Regions from separate parts of the Bacillus sp. PK6-013 genome, predicted to be linked through region 2. Evidence: riboswitches for the same ligand, from Rfam matches in the RefSeq annotation. Region 2 holds a riboswitch; the other holds the start of a gene.
What was found. A riboswitch is a leader RNA that binds a small molecule or an ion and turns the genes downstream of it on or off. The one in region 2 is predicted to bind thiamine pyrophosphate.

Region 1 (8,178 bases), 1.9 Mb from region 2:
CGGAGTTATCCCAGTCTTACAGGCAGGTTACCCACGTGTTACTCACCCGTCCGCCGCTGACATCAGGGAGCAAGCTCCCATCTGTCCGCTCGACTTGCATGTATTAGGCACGCCGCCAGCGTTCGTCCTGAGCCAGGATCAAACTCTCCATGAAGTTTGATAATGACTACGCACAACATGTGTGCGATTTATTTAATGAATTAACAGGTACGTTTTGTCTTGTTTAGTTTTCAAAGATCATTTCCGCCTCTCGAAGAAGCGACTTTACTAATATAACATTCTATCATCGTGAATGTCAACAACTTTTTTCAAAAGATTTTCGAAGTTGTTTTTATAAAGCCTCCTTTTTAGGGGCGGATACTAATATAACATCTATTTTCGTTTTTCACAATAGCTTTTTTAAAAAAATAATAATCAAATGATTTGGACTCAGATGATTCCTGATCATCTCGACCTCAGGCAGTTGACAGCATTTATTTCTTCTTACTGCTTTCTTCTATATAAAAGTATACAGCGGTCTTTAAAAATTGATTTACTAAAGCTGCACATGGTCCAAAGCTTCGAGGATGACATTAAACTCTCCGTTATCAGCTTTTACTTGAATAAAAAGCTCCTCATTCCGGAGCTTTGTAACAGAATATATATTCTTCTCATTTTCATTCACGCTGGTTGGCGGATAAAGATTGTGCAGCCTACCTTTTCAGCTTGGCGGTCGAATGTCTGACAACCAGTTCAGGTTTGTAGACGGTGGAATGTTCAAGCTGATTCGTGTTGCGTCCCTCAACTTTGGCAATCATCCATTTTGCCGCCTCAATCCCCATCTGCATTTTCGGATGAGTGACTGACGTCAGCTTCACTTCAGATGCCTCGCTCAAATGTGAGTTGTCATATCCGACAATCGAAATGTCTTCCGGCACTTTCAAACCGAATTCCCTCACGACATCCAACACCAAAAGCGCTATCTCGTCATTATAGCAGAATATGGCAGTCGGACGGTCTGATGAAGAAAGCCGCTTCCTGGCTTCAGCTATCGTTTTTTGTTTTTTGTTCTCTGTTGTGTACGTCACGACCATTTCAGGGTAAAACGACAAGCCGTTTTCTCTGAAAGCACGGATAAATCCTTTCATCCGGTTGGCGCCCTGCATATCGTCCTGTTTAAAGAAACCGAACACTTTTTCATGGCCGAGTTTAATCAAATGCTCAGTGGCGATAAAGCCGCCGTGTTCATCATCCAAAATGAAATGGGGCGGATTTAGCTCCTGATAAAATTGGTTGATCATCAAATACGGAATATGATGTTGTTCAAGCGTCAGATAGTAACTTAAATTCGGGTTAAAGCTTCCTGTTTTCGTCGGCTCCACGATCAACCCAGCAATTTTTTTATCGAGCATATTCACAAGGCATTGTTTTTCTTTTTCAATGTCATTATTGGTGCTCGCGACGACAAGGGTGTATCCTTCGCTGGACAGTGACGATTCGATTCCTCTTATAATAGAAGGAAAAATGTAATCTGAAAGGTAAGTCGTAATAACCCCGATCATCTTATTTCTTTCCCTTCCTTTTTCAGAAAGCTGAAGACGGTGAGAGCAATACGTCCCTGAGCCCTGCTCTCTGTATAAAAGCCCTTCATGAACAAGGTCGCCAATCGCTTGCCGGATCGTGTGCCTGCTTACATCAAATATTTTCATCAATTCGTTTTCCGAATGAATTTTTTCCCCCGGCTTCACTTTGCCTTCATATATCCACGATTTAATTTTATTTTTCACCATGCTGTATTTTGTAGGTTCACTCATCAGATCAACCCTTTACTGATCTTGTACGTACGAATACGTTCTATTATAAAGGAAAAGATGTTTGCATTGCTACATATTGGAGAAATTAAGCAAAATTTTTCGAAAAATCAGCTTGTCGTCCGTTTCTTTTTTTAGTATAGTAGAATATAACTAAATAACTTGATGACCACAAGGGGAGCCTCGAGGCTGAGAGTGAACGACCGTTCTGACCCTTTGAACCTGTTAGTTAACGCTGGCGTAGGGATGTGGCAAAGTCATTTCTAATTGCATCCAAAGCAGTGCGTGGAAAACTTTCCTACTCCTTCCCCGCATTGCTTTTTTTATTGGGAAAGAAGTCCAGTATCCCTTTGTTCATCAAAAGTGAGGGTTATGATGAATCAATCTAAACAACTTGTACAGCTGATTGAAATTGCGTTTATGACAGGAATAGCACTTATACTTGATATGGTGTCCGGAATGTTTTTAAAAATGCCTCAAGGCGGTTCAATCGCAGTCATGATGATTCCGATCTTCCTGATTTCCTTTAGATGGGGGCTGAAGGCAGGGCTGGCAACCGGGTTTTTAGCCGGATTGCTTCAGTTTGTCACTGGAGGATTTTACGTTTATCATCCTCTGCAGCTTCTTCTTGATTATTTTATCGCGCCTACGGCCGCGGGTATCGGCGGCTTTTTTGCCGGATCGATCAGAAACGCTTCAATCGAGAAACAAAAAGGAAAGATCATTTTCTATGTTACGCTGGCCGTCTTTCTCGGAAGCGGACTGAAATTTCTCGCTCATGTCATCAGCGGCGCTGTCTTTTTTGGAAACTATGCGCCTGAAGGCACTCCGGTATGGATTTATTCCTTGGTATATAATGGAACATATATGCTTCCGTCTTTCATTGTCTGCACAATTGTCCTTTGTTTACTGCTGCTAACCGCGCCAAAACTCCTGGAAAACAGATCAGACATGAGATAGCATAAAAAAACAGCGGACTCGCCTGAGATTCCGCTGTTTTTTTATGATTTAATCAAATCTGCGACCAATATATACCGCTCCGGTGCTGAACCGATAAAGTCAAAAGGATAGCAGGTGGAAACCGTCAATGTTGCTCTCGGCTTTGGTACAATCACCGTCCGGTCATCCGCATCCACGATCCGCACCTTTTTCACTTTGTATGTAAAAGTTCCGTAGGAAGCTTCAACAATTAACTGATCGCCCTTCCCCACTCGGCCGAGTTTTCGGAAAACCGTATCCCGGTGGCCTGATAAAACCGAGTTGTCATCTTCTCCAGGCAGAACGGAACCAGCGAAATGGCCCACGCCTTTTTGCAGCTCGTCTTCATCTGTCCCGTGATATATAGGAATCCTTGCATTGATTTTCGGAATGACAAGATCGCCGATTTTCTCCCCGGTTTCAAATGTTTGATCAATCACCGTTTTTTCTTTTTTCGCCGTCTGAATCGGAGGTCTTTCAGGCTTTTCTTCTTCTTTCATCTGCTGAAATGAAAAAAGAGCGTAGCCGTGCATTAACTTGAACACATTCGTTGTTGTAAAATAAGCGCCGCACACAACCATCACAATAGCTGCGAGCCAGATGATTTTTTTTCGATGTGCCTTAATTTCCTTTCACTCCTTATAAAAACTTCCCATTCTCTACATAATTAGAATGGGAAGTGACATGTTAAGCCGCTTTGCGAAGCCTTCTGATCATGAAGAATCCGCCAAACATCAGAACGGCGCCTAAGATCGACCATTCCGCGTAATGCCCGGCTGTCTTTGGAAGCTTTGCACCTTTAACCGTCTTTTTCACATGAGATGGCTTTGAATCATGTTTGACAGCCGTTTGGGTTTGCTTCACTTTTGACCCTGTATCATGAATTAAATCAGATCCGATCATGTCAGGCGTCAGCAATACATCCAAAATGAAGTTGCCTTGCAGATCGTATACTTCCACCAGAAGGCTTGCTCCCTTCAGATCTTCCGCGCTGACAAGCGTTGTCAAAGACACTTCTTTTTTCTTTCCGTCTTTAACAAGATAGTATTTTGTTTTCACTTCAAGCGTCTTCTGAAGATCGTTTAAAATGGATAGCATTTCAGCGATATCCTGAGCTGAGAGCTCTGATACAGACTCGAAATCGGCTACCGCTTCAAGACGTTCTCCAAGAGCCATCAAATCATTTTCAAGGTTTGGATTTTTATCGCGCACCTTTCGGAGATGATTCACGAGCCTTTCCCACTCCTGATCATCCACACCCAATTCTTGAAACAGGTTCCCGATCTGAAAATCGTCTTCTTCATATGTCACAGTGAAAAGCGCATCGTCCAATTCGTATTCAAACATAAACACGTCGAGAATGTTTTGGCCGCTTTCCATATAGCCATTTTCAACAAAAAGGTCAGCCGCTTCTTTTTCGCTCAATCCGTATTCTTTTAAATAGGATGCCAAAAGTTGATTAGTCAGTCTTTCCCCTAAAAAATCTTTCAACTCTTCCACCGACTCAAAATCTTTTAAACTTTCATCATATGTATCCTGTAAATAAGCTTCCAATTCTTTTTCTGTCATTCCTATTTCTTCAAGATACTCTTGAAGCTCGGCCTGTTTCGGCGCGGCAAAAGCACCAGCTGCCGGCACTAAAACCAGGATGCAGACCAATAGTGACATCAGCCTTTTTTTCATTTCTTATGACCCCCTAAATTTATCTTTCATTTTGATTATAGTGGAAATATTTTTAAAAACATGTATTGTAATTGAAAATCTTTTCGTCTATAATATTTTGTTCTTTTTCCTGTTTAAACAGGCATAATCTTCGCCTCTATTGAATGTAATATAGTAAAGCGAATAGAGGAGGTATGCAAATGAACCCTTACTATATGATGCTCTTATGTTACGTCCTATCGATCATCCACTTTTTAATAGGCTACCGGGAAGCCCTGAAAATAAGCGGAGCTGACGGGCTGGTCAACGGAACCGCAATGATCTCCTGTATTCCGCTTGGCGCGGTTTTCGCTTTTTTCGCGCACTTTTTTTGGAAAATGACGATTTAATTTCAGAAATGAACTTTTCACCGGCGAACTTGCATTTCAGCGTTATTCACAGACGGCAGCAGTTTATGCTATGATTAATAGAACTTCAATTTACAAAAAATTCACAAAGATTGGAGGGAAGAGAATGGCCAAAGCCGTGGCTTCACAAGAAGTCGCCAATATGCTCAACGACTGGTACATACTGATGAAAAAAAGAGACATTTCAGGCTCAATCGAAATGAAAGATGACATAGATAAAGCAATTGAAAAAATGGAAGAAGATCATGACGTTCTACTCTATTATCAAATGCTCGATTTTCGCTTAAGGCTCCTTCTTGAAGATATCTCCCAATCTTCCACCGAAAAATTGGAGGCCATCAGTTTTCAAGACAAAGATCCAAAAAGTACGGACGACAAGCTGAATTATTATTTTTACCTGTTTAAAGGGATTTATGAGGACTACAAGCAAAACCATACAGAAGCGCTCAATTTTTTCAGAATAGCGGAAAAAAGACTGAGCGTCATTCAAAATGAAATTGAAAAAGCTGAATTTCATTATAAAATCGGTGTTTTGTATTACAACTTAAAAGCGACATGGCTGTCGATTCATCACATCAACATTGCCTCCGGCATCTTTCAAGGGTATGACGGGTATGCCAAGCGGGTCATCAACTGCAAAATGCTGATCGGGCTCAATTATATTGACCAATTTAAGTTCTCCGAAAGTGAAGTATTATTAAAAGAAGCGATCGAAAAAACCGAAAAAATCGGCGACCAATTCCTTTTACCGTGTACCTACTATAATATGGGCTTTTTGAAGAGTAAGGAAGACAAGCAGGAGGAAGCGCTAAAGTATTACAATAAAGCTTTTGCAATCAAAGATTTTGAAACGAAAGCCAAGTATGCTTACCTTCTTTGCGTTTATGAAAACACAAGGTCTCTTTTCAAAACCAACGCACACAAACAAGCATTTAAATGGATCGAAGTGGGCTTTAAAAAATCCCGGGAAATGAACAGCGAAATTTTCGAATTGAAATTCAAAATTTTATATACATTATATTCTGATACACAGAATAAACTGGAAATAATCAAGGACTATGTTCACCAGTTAGAAAATGAAAAAGCCTGGGTAGATTTGGAGGAATTATTGATGGATGTAGCGAATTACTACAGGCGAGAAAAGTTATATGAAGAAGCCATATACTTTTACATTAAAACAGACAAGGCGAGCAAGCTCGCTGGAAGAGGAGGAGAATAAAATGAAAAAAGTATTATTAACAGCAGTTGTATTAGGCGCAGTTATCAGCTTTTCATTCGTAAACCATGCACCGGAAGCGGCTTCTCAAGGAGATCAGGTACTTCTGGCATCCCGGGGATCAGGAGCATAAAATATTTTAAAAAATACCCATTCAGACATCTTCTGAATGGGTATTTTGCACTTTATATTCATATTCAGGAGGGATCGATATGGGAAAGAAAGTACTGCTGACAGGTTTTGACCCCTTCGGGGGAGAAACGGTCAATCCGTCTTGGGAAGCTGTAAAACGGCTGAACGGAGAAAAAGTCGAAGGCGTCTCTATCGTGGCGGAGCAGATCCCGACCGTTTTTCATCATTCAGCGGCCGTTTTGGAAAAAGCGATCGAAAAGCACCATCCCGATATCGTCATTTGTGTAGGACAAGCAGGCGGCCGGGCTCACATTACTCCGGAACGCATCGCAATCAACATCGATGACGCCCGCATTCCGGATAATGAAAAACGGGAACCGATCGATGAACCGATCGCGGCAGACGGGCCTGCAGCTTACTGGTCCGCGCTTCCGATCAAACTCGTTGTGAAAGAGTTGAGAAAAAACGGAATCCCGGCCTCCGTCTCTAATTCAGCTGGAACATTCGTATGCAACCATCTTTTTTACCAGTTAATGCACCGTATAGACCGCACCTCGGCAAACATCCGCGGAGGGTTCATCCACATTCCGTATCTCCCCGAACAAACAGTCGATAAGCACGAGCCGAGCCTCAGCCTTGAAACGATCGTCGAAGGGCTGAGGCTAGCCGCCGTCGTCTCTGCCCTTCACGAAAAAGACATTCGCGAAACCGGAGGCTCGCTCAGCTGAAACCGAAGCCGCCTCAAGGCGGCTCTCCGGATTCGCACACTTCCGGATTCTTGTACATCCCTGTGTGTTTTTCTTTTAAAAAAGTAAACACTATAAGAAAAACAGATAAAAGGGTGAACACGGATGCAGAAATCTTATGCCGTTTTCGGGCTCGGTCAGTTCGGCGGCAGTCTTGTCAAAGCCTTCCACGCAAAAGGGGCGGAAGTTTTAGGCATCGACAAATCCGAAGAAAAAGTAAACGAATATTCTGCTTATGCAACCTACACCATTTGCGCCAATGCCGTTGATGAAAATACATTGAAACAAATCGGAATACGCAACATCGATCACGCCTTTGTATCATTCGGCGATGACATTGAAGCAAGCATTCTGACTTCGCTTTTGCTGATTGAAATGGGCGTTCCCAAAGTATGGACGAAAGCGCAAAATGACTATCACCAAAAGGTTCTCCATAAAATCGGCGTCCATCGTATCATTCATCCCGAAAAAGATATGGCCAAGCGGATAGCCAGCCATATCACCTCGGAAAAGATGATCGATTTTGTTGAGCTGTCGCCAAATTACAGCATCGTCGAAATTGTGGCAACAAAAAAGCTGGACAAAAGAAGCCTGGGGGATATCGATGTACGCGCCAACTTCGGCTGCAACATCGTCGGCATAAAAAGAGACGGGCATTTCATCATCGCACCGAGCGCTGATGACTTGATATACGAAAACGATATTTTGATTGTGATCGGGCAAAACAAAGATATTGAGACCTTTGAAAAAAAGGGCGATTAACCGTGAAGTTTAAACAGATTCAATTAAGCCCGTCCCAACTGCTCGTGCTGGTGTTTTTATTTTTCATCATATTAGGAACTCTTTTATTGAAGACCCCGGCAGCGACGTCTAAACCCATAGGCTGGATTGATACGCTTTTTACATCGACATCGGCGATGACTGTTACCGGCCTAGCCGTCGTTGATACAGGCACGGATTATACGTTGTTCGGTCAGCTCATGATCCTCGTTCTCATCCAGATCGGGGGACTCGGCATCATGTCATTTGCAGTGCTCATTTTTATCATGCTCGGGAAAAAAATCGGCCTGAAAGAACGGCTGTTGATTCAACAGTCTCTCAATCAAACTTCTTTAGGCGGGATCATTAAGCTCATCAAGAGTTTGTTTATTTACTCCTTCGCAATTGAAATGCTGGCCATGGTCATACTGGCTGTCAAATGGGTTCCTGAATACGGTTTCGCACGCGGTGTCTACTACAGCCTGTTC
Region 2 (8,178 bases):
ATGCGAGCAAATCGTAAATCGTGCCGCCGTCATCTCTCCACTCTATTTTCCGGCCGTTGAGCTGAATGTTCACCTGTGCACAGCCTCCTTTCGCTCCGCTTTAAACGCCTCGGCCCACTCTGTTTTGACCGGATTGCCGAGGATCATGTCAGCTATCATCTCACCGGTTGCAGGTGCCAGGAGGATGCCGTTTCTGAAATGTCCGGCAGCAAACAATATCCGGTCATTTTCAGGGTGTCTGCCGATATATGGATTGCCATCCCCTGTTTCCGGGCGCAATCCGGCCCAGCATTGGTCGATGTTCATGGATTCAATGTCAGGGAGCATCGACTTGGCCTTTCGGATCAACTCCTCGATTCCGCCAAGTTCCGGCTGTTCATTCCAATCCCCGGGCTTCATTGTCGCGCCGACGACAAGCTTTCCGCTATGGCGCGGAACGATGTAGCAATGATCATGGTAAAGCGTCCTCGTCAAAGGGATGCCGTCATTCCACACAGACAGGCACTCCCCTTTGACAGGATAAAAGCTTTTGTCTATGCCGATCTGTTTAAAGAAAGCACCGCTCCACACACCGCTTGCAATGACAACGTGCTCCGCCTCCGCGGTGCATGAAGCAGCAGTGACGCGGACGGCCCCCGCTTCAGATTCGATCGATAAAACGGGGGTAAACTCGAAGACCTCGGCACCGAGAATCCGGGCCCCCCTGGCAAATGCCCTGCACACTGCGGCCGGTTCGACATGGATGTCGTCCCGAATGAAATTAGCGCCGAGAATCCCTTTTCCGGCATGCGGTTCCAGCTCATATACTTCAGCGGCTTCAAGCCATTCCACTGAATCCAGTGCAGCCATTTGCATCAGGTGTTCGCGGTCGCTTTCTGAAAATGCCAGCTTTAATATCCCTCCGTCATGCTTTCTGATATCGATGCCGCTTAAGTCTTTCAATTCGCCCGTCAGCCGCTGATAGGCTTTTTGGCTGGCTCTGGCAAATTCGAAAAAGGTACCGGGTTTATCGCATTCCGCATGGGCGCCGAGCATGCCCGCCGCCGCGCTCGTCGCTTTTTTGCCGACTTCTCCGCTTTCAAACACGGCCGTTTTTTTCCCCGCTTTCGCAAGATGGTAAGCGATGGATGTCCCGATGATGCCTCCGCCGATCACGATCGTATCATAGCGCTTTCTCATATGAATCTCCCTTCGCGAGACAGGCAAGCCGCGCGGCCGCCTCATCCGGTCTGTCATGAGAAAAGATCCCCGACATCACGGCGATGCCGTCTGCCATTTTGACTTCCGCCAGTCGTTGTTCGGTAATACCCCCGATCGCAATGACCGGAATGCGGACAGCCGCCTTCACTTCAGCCAGACTGAGAGCTCCTCTTCCTTTCCGGCCCTTTTTACAGTCCGTTTCAAAAATGTGGCCGAACAGCACGTAATCTGCACCTTCAGTTTCAGCCTGAACCGCTTCTTCTGGCGAATGGACGGACTTTCCGATTTTCAAATGCGGAAAACGGCTCCTCACACTTTTGACGGAAAAGCCGTGTGAAGGCAGCTGAACCCGGTGAATGTGATGAAACAAAGCGATATCAACCCTGTCGTTGATGATCAGTTTCCGCTTATCAACCCCTTCTTTGGCAAGGCGGTCGATTAAACTTGATATTTCACTTACTTTTTTTGATCTTTCCCTGATATGGATAAAGTCAACGGCATTTTGAATCGAGATGATTTTTGCAGCAAGCTCTTCCACAGAGTGCTTGTCATCGGTGATCGCGTGCAGATGCAAGCTGATCCACCCCGCTTTTTGACCAGCTTTCTTTTTGGTAGGCCATATCCCAGAAGCTGTATTCGTAGAAGCTGGAGATGACGAAGTTCTCCTTCATCTTCGCGCGCGTTTTCTCATCGGCGTTTTCAGCCAGCTCATCGAAGCGGTTGATCTGTTCTGTCACAAGTTCTTTAAACCAGTCGCCTCCGTATGTCGCGATCCATTCCTGATAAATCGCGCTGTCAGGCCTGCACGTTTTTAACGTTTCGCCGACGTCATAATAGAGCCAATAGCAAGGAAGCAAAGCGGCCAGTATTTCCGCAAAACTGCCGCTCACGACAGAACGGTACATATGCGATGTGTACGCATACGCTGTCGGCGACGGCTGAAACGACTCCAGTTCTTCCTTTGTGATTCCCAATAGATCGGTGAATTTCCTATGGAGCGACATCTCGGCTTCATATGTGCCTTTCGCGTGTTCAGCCATCCGGCTTGTCGTATATAAATCGCGAGCATATGCCGCACCAAAGGATTGGACTTTGGCAAAGTGGGTCAAATAGTAGGAATCCTGCATGACATAGTATTTAAATCGATCAACCGGAAGTGTGCCGTCTCCAATCCCTTGAATAAACGGATGGACAAAACTGCCTTCCCACCATTTTGCAGCGCTGTTTCGGCATTCTTCTGAAAACTTCATTTCGAGGCTCCTCCTTCGATTCTGAACATAAAAAAACCACTTTCCCGCAAGGAAAGTGGTTTGGAATTTGCATAAATACATACTCAAATACCGTGCCACTTCCCTACGCAGGTTTGAACCTGTTCAGGTTATGAGGGTCTAAAAGTCACACTTTTATCTCAGCCCTTATCAAGGACTCCCCTAGTGGAAAACATTTCTTGTTCATTCAGTTTATACTTTTATCTTATCACGAATTGCAAAATGGTCAAGCATCAGTCTCCAAGCGTTTTTCTCAATTCCGCAATATATTCGCGCGAACCGGTGGCGATCAGCCTGTCACCCAATTGCAGCCTTGTATCCCCGTGGGGCACGATGCTGTCCACCCCGCGGAAAATTCGGACGAAGATAACATCTCCCGTAAACGGAAACTCCCTTAACAGAACACCGTCAAATCGCTCATTGCTCATATTGATCTGATACAGCGACGCATCCTGGTTCGTCAGGAGTTTCATAACGCCAGGCGCCTCGATAAGCGCGCGCAGCAGCGTTTTTGTAGAAAGCAGAATAGAGAATGTATCAATTCCGTTATCTTTCAGTCTGGATTCGGCGTCTGGAGAATCTGCGCTGGCGATAATTCTCGCGACTTTCTGCTCCTTCGCAAAAAGCGCGATCCCTGTATTGCGCTCTTCGCTGCCAGTGGCCACGACGAGTATATCCGTTTGGAAAACGCCGAATGATTGAAGCGTCTCGTATTCATAATCAGGCAAAACTTCAACATCAAACACCGGATCCGCCAGATTTTCTTCCTTTTTTTCCTGCCGGACATGCAGGATTCTGACGTGATAATCTTCCGGAGAAAGTTCGAGCGTGACTGGCAGCGTCATTTGATTTGCGCCGATAAAGGTGATCGTCTTTTTCTCTTTTTCGCTTTCCGTTTTCGGCATTAATTTTTTAAAGCCGGTCGGTGTGATGATGCATGTAATGACAGCGACCAGAATCAGCGCGCCGGACATCTGCGCGTCAATGACGCCGATGCGCTCGCCGATCGTTGTCGCCGCGATCACCAAAGAAAGCGTGGAAGTCAGGAGAAAACCGGAAGCCAGCACGGTTTTCATGTCATACCACTTTTTCAAAAACAGCACCGGAACGACTTTGCTGATTAACAGAGCCACAAACAGAAGCGGGATCATCACTAAAATTTTCGGATTGCCAAACAGTGACCAAATGTCCAATTTGACGCCTGTCATCACAAAGAAGATCGGGATGAGGAATCCGTATCCGAATGAATCGAGCTGCTGAACGAGCTCCTTGTTCGGCGAAAGCAGCGAAACAAGCACCCCGGCCAAAAACGCGCCAAGTATGTTTTCTGCACCGAGCGACTCGGACAGCGCCACAAGTACGATGATCAGCGTAAATATCGCCCTTGTGCCGATCTGGATCGTTCCTTTTGACAGCACTTCGACAAAAGGCCGCTTTTTAAATATCCTTCCGAACAGGTATAAAACGACGCCGGCGGCAAATAAGATCATCAGCAGCCACATATTGCTGTTTTCGTCCCCGTAGATTGAGGCGAACACTGCAAGCAGAATCATCGTGACAAGATCGGCAATGACGGCGACAAGCAAAATAATCTGGCCGATATTTGTCTTCATGAGACGCTCTTCTTTCAGCGTCGGAACGACAACCCCGAGCGAAATTGTCGAAATGATCAGCGTCATTAAAAAGGCGTTGTCAATAAATCCTGCCATGACAAAGCTGTAAGAAAGGCCGAGCGATAAAATAAAGACGGCAATAAAGATGACCGAAGCCGTTTTAAATGTATTCGGCGCTTCCTTTCCGCTTGGAAGCAGCTGCTTTTTCTTTCCTTTTTCAAATGCGGAAAAATCGATTTCAAGCCCGCTTAAAAACATTAAAAAGATAAATCCGAGCATCGATAAAGTTTCGAGCCATGTATCGTGCTGGGCGACCAGATCGAACCCGCTTTTTCCGATAATAAGACCCATGATAATTTCAGCGACAACCACCGGTATGCTTAACCTGAAACGGTGCAGCAGGATGGGCGTTAAAAATGCGATAATCAGTACGACAACTAAAGATGAGACAGATGTGTGCTCCATAAACTGGTACCTCCTCTAAAACCGGTTTCCGGGTATGATTAGCGTTCCCTTTTTTAAAAATAAAAGGGACATCTTTTTAGACATTTTCATGTGGGAAAAGAACCGTCTGAACTCTTTTCTCACAGGTGTAAAAATCGATTTTAACAATGCTCGCTCAGAAAAAAAAGTAATATGCCTGATTTTCTCCGGCGAAAGTCGCTGAAGCTTGATTTATATATGGACTGGGCAATGTATATACATACGCAGACAGGAGGCAGAAAACGCATGAAATATGATGTAATCGGCGATATTCACGGGTGCTATGACGAAATGATTGCGCTGATTGAAAAGCTCGGTTACTCGCTGTCATCGGGGTTTCCCGTTCATCCGGAAAACAGAACACTTGTCTTTCTCGGGGATTTAACAGACAGAGGGCCAAAATCGCTGGAGGTCGTTGAATTTGTAGGACGGGCCGTTGAAGAAGGAGCTGTGCGATATGTGCCCGGCAATCACTGCAATAAGCTGTACCGTTTTTTCAAAGGCAATCCGGTGAAGCTGCAGCACGGGCTGGAGACGACGGCGGCGGAATACAGAAACCTTCCGAAACATAAACAGAAGGATATCAGAGACCTTTTCATGCGCCTTTATGAAAACGCCCCTCTTTATGAGATCCTGCATAACGGCGAACTTGTCGTCGCACATGCCGGCATCAAAGCGGAAGACATCGGCAAAAAGCCTGTCGGAAAAGTAAAACAGTTTGTGCTATACGGAGATATTACAGGAGAAACGCTGCCTGACGGACGGCCGGTCAGGCGGGACTGGGCCGCTCATTACAAAGGCGATCCGTGGGTGGTGTACGGCCACACTCCTGTCAAACGTCCGCGAATGATACATCATACGATCAATATCGATACCGGTTGTGTATTCGGCAACAGGCTGACCGCTTTCAGATACCCCGAACTGACAACCGAATCTGTCCCCTCTTCATTGCCTTATGATGAGTCAAGATTCCGTATGGAGCCATAAAAAAAGAGAGCTTAATTCAGCTCTCTATCAACTGACTCATATCATGCGCAACCGGCGCTTGAAACGTCAGCTCTTCCATTGTGAAGGGATGAAAAAACGTCAGCGTCTCACTGTGGAGCGCCTGCCGATTGATGAAGCCACGGGTTCCTCCGTACAGCGTATCACCGCACAAAGGATATCCGATATGACTCATGTGAACTCGGATCTGATGGGTTCTCCCGGTTTCCAGACGGATGGAGACATCCGTCATACCGCTGAAGCGCCTGTTCACCCAAAAATGCGTCACCGCTTTTTGCCCGTCGGGGATCACCGCACGCTCGATGATGCTCGATGATTTTCTGCCGATTGGCGCATCGATCGTTCCCTGCTCTTCTGCGATCAAACCGTGGACGACCGCCCGATATTGCCGTTTGACGGCTCCCTTTTTTTGCAGTCCCGATAAAAGCGAGTGGGCGAAGCGGTGCTTGGCTACAAGCATGACACCCGATGTGTCGCGGTCAAGCCTGCTCACCAGGTGAACGGTCGCGCGCACGCCCGTCCGCTGGTAATAATGAATCAGACCGTTCGCCAAGCTGCCTGATGGATGCTCGCGCGAGGGAATCGACGACAGGCATGGCTGTTTATTTAATACGAGGACATGGTCATCTTCGAACAAAATATCAAGCGGAATTTCTTCCGGGCGCAAAGATTCGCTCATTTTTTCCGGAGGGAACTGTATGACGAGCTCGTCCCCTTTTTGAAGAACGTATCTGACCGTTACATGCCCGCCGTTTACCAAAAGATCCCCGCCGCCGAATTTGATGTCCGTCAGCATCCTTTTTGAAATGCCCAGCCGCTGGACGTATTCTTTCAAAAGAACCCCGCTGTCCTCTTCTGTTATGATCTGTTTCATCAAAAAATCGCTCACAGCAAACCTTCCTATTCTCCTTTTCCGATAAAGGAATCCTGGACCCTTTTCCAAAACGGAAACGGCCGAAAGCGGGCAAACCTGATATTTTCGTTTGCGACGCGGCATTGAATTGACTTGACGTCTTTATGCAGCAATGTCAAATGGTCAATCGCGACTTGAAACGTCACATCATTAATCGGTTTAATTAAACAAGTGTGGTGCTCAGGCAGAATGAGCGGCGATCCGACCGTCCGAAACACCCGGTTGTTGATCGACGCCATTTCAGCCAGCTGGACCGCTCTGATGGACGGATGAATAATCGCACCGCCGAGCGCCTTGTTATATGCCGTGCTTCCCGATGGGGTCGATAAGCAAAGGCCGTCGCCGCGGAACGTTTCGAAAAGTTCCCCTTTAATTTCGACATCTGTCACAAGCGTCCCTTCGATGCTCTTGATCGTACATTCGTTCAGCGCCAAATATCTCGCTTCATCGCTGCCGTCATTGTAGCGGACGATAACTTCCAAAACCGGATATTCAACAATTTGATACGGCGTTTTCGCAATCGCGATTACGAGTTTTTCAATCTCGGTCGGCACCCAGTCGGCATAAAAGCCGAGATGTCCTGTATGAACCCCGACAAAGGCCGTTTTGTCGAGGCGGCCGCTGTATTTGTGAAATGCGTATAAAAGCGTTCCGTCACCACCGACGGAAATGACGATATCCGGCTCTTCTTCATCGCATTCAAGACCGAAGTCGAGCAGATATGTTTGAATTTTGCTTTTTAATGAATCGGAAACATCATTTCCTTTGGACGATACCGCAAACTTCATCATTCCATCTCCTTTCCCCTAACCGTCATCCTCATCCTTTTTCTTGCGTGAAAATGCCACGTGAGCCTCCTGAATCTCGCCCCTGATCTCGGACATTTCCATATCGAGCCTTGATGCTGCTTCAGAAGCTCTTTGAAGCCTTAATTTTACTTTTTCCGGAATGTTGCCGCTGTATTTATAATTTAAAGAATGTTCGATTGTCGCCCAAAAATTCATCGCCAGCGTCCGGATTTGAATTTCAACCAAAATCTGTTTTTCCCCGTTGATTGTCTGCAAAGGGTACAGCACGACGAGGTGGTAGGAGCGGTAGCCGCTCTCTTTATGTTCCGCGATATAGTCGCGCTTATCCACGACCGTGAAGTCCTTTCTCGCCAGAAGCATATCGACGACAATGCGAATATCCTCAAAAAATTGGCACATGATTCTGAGCCCGGCAATATCTTGCATGCTTTCAATGTTGTGCAGAGGAATGTTTTTCCGCTTGGCCTTCTCAAGAATACTCGGAACAGGCTTCACCCGCCCTGTCACGAATTCGATCGGCGAATGTTCCTCCTCGTATTCGTAAAGGGTCCGGATCCCTTTCAGCTTCACTTTCAGCTCTTCAACAGCCTGCCGGTACGGCGCTAAAAATTGCTCCCATTGTTTTTCGTCCATAAACCTTCCCCCAATTTCATCGCCTTTTTTTCTAGAGGAATATCCGTTTCACTCTCTCTTCCATTTCTTCGCCATAATTTGCATTATCTTTAATATTCTCTATTAAATATCCGAGCTCATCATGGAACCCGTTAAGCTCCAGCTCCGTGTTTCCGATATGTAAAAACACAGGAAGATTGGCGTCGAGGGCCGCTTTAAGATCGGACCAGATGCCTTCGTTTAAAATGACGTATTCAAAGGAATCGTCCTGTTCA

Region 1: it holds a riboswitch for thiamine pyrophosphate, as region 2 does, so the genes downstream of both, thiT (energy-coupled thiamine transporter ThiT) here and tenA (thiaminase II) in region 2, are expected to answer to the same signal.

The regions. Positions count from the first base shown of each region.
Region 1 covers NZ_CP096417.1:1,047,802-1,055,979, reverse strand. The annotation lists rRNA gene M1E03_RS05300 (16S ribosomal RNA) at 1-154, opposite strand, end outside; gene M1E03_RS05295 (GntR family transcriptional regulator) at 693-1,793, opposite strand; TPP riboswitch at 1,955-2,054, shown strand; gene thiT (energy-coupled thiamine transporter ThiT) at 2,166-2,750, shown strand; gene M1E03_RS05285 (class D sortase) at 2,792-3,349, opposite strand; gene M1E03_RS05280 (processed acidic surface protein) at 3,456-4,451, opposite strand; gene M1E03_RS05275 (hypothetical protein) at 4,631-4,819, shown strand; gene M1E03_RS05270 (response regulator aspartate phosphatase) at 4,944-6,056, shown strand; gene M1E03_RS05265 (hypothetical protein) at 6,058-6,186, shown strand; gene pcp (pyroglutamyl-peptidase I) at 6,266-6,913, shown strand; gene M1E03_RS05255 (potassium channel family protein) at 7,037-7,693, shown strand; gene M1E03_RS05250 (TrkH family potassium uptake protein) at 7,696-8,178, shown strand, end outside.
Region 2 covers NZ_CP096417.1:2,963,864-2,972,041, forward strand. The annotation lists gene thiS (sulfur carrier protein ThiS) at 1-73, opposite strand, end outside; gene thiO (glycine oxidase ThiO) at 70-1,179, opposite strand; gene tenI (thiazole tautomerase TenI) at 1,163-1,774, opposite strand; gene tenA (thiaminase II) at 1,749-2,450, opposite strand; TPP riboswitch at 2,534-2,642, opposite strand; gene M1E03_RS15065 (monovalent cation:proton antiporter family protein) at 2,702-4,546, opposite strand; gene prpE (bis(5'-nucleosyl)-tetraphosphatase PrpE) at 4,811-5,551, shown strand; gene M1E03_RS15075 (RluA family pseudouridine synthase) at 5,568-6,443, opposite strand; gene M1E03_RS15080 (NAD kinase) at 6,470-7,270, opposite strand; gene M1E03_RS15085 (GTP pyrophosphokinase) at 7,289-7,924, opposite strand; gene M1E03_RS15090 (UPF0738 family protein) at 7,956-8,178, opposite strand, start outside.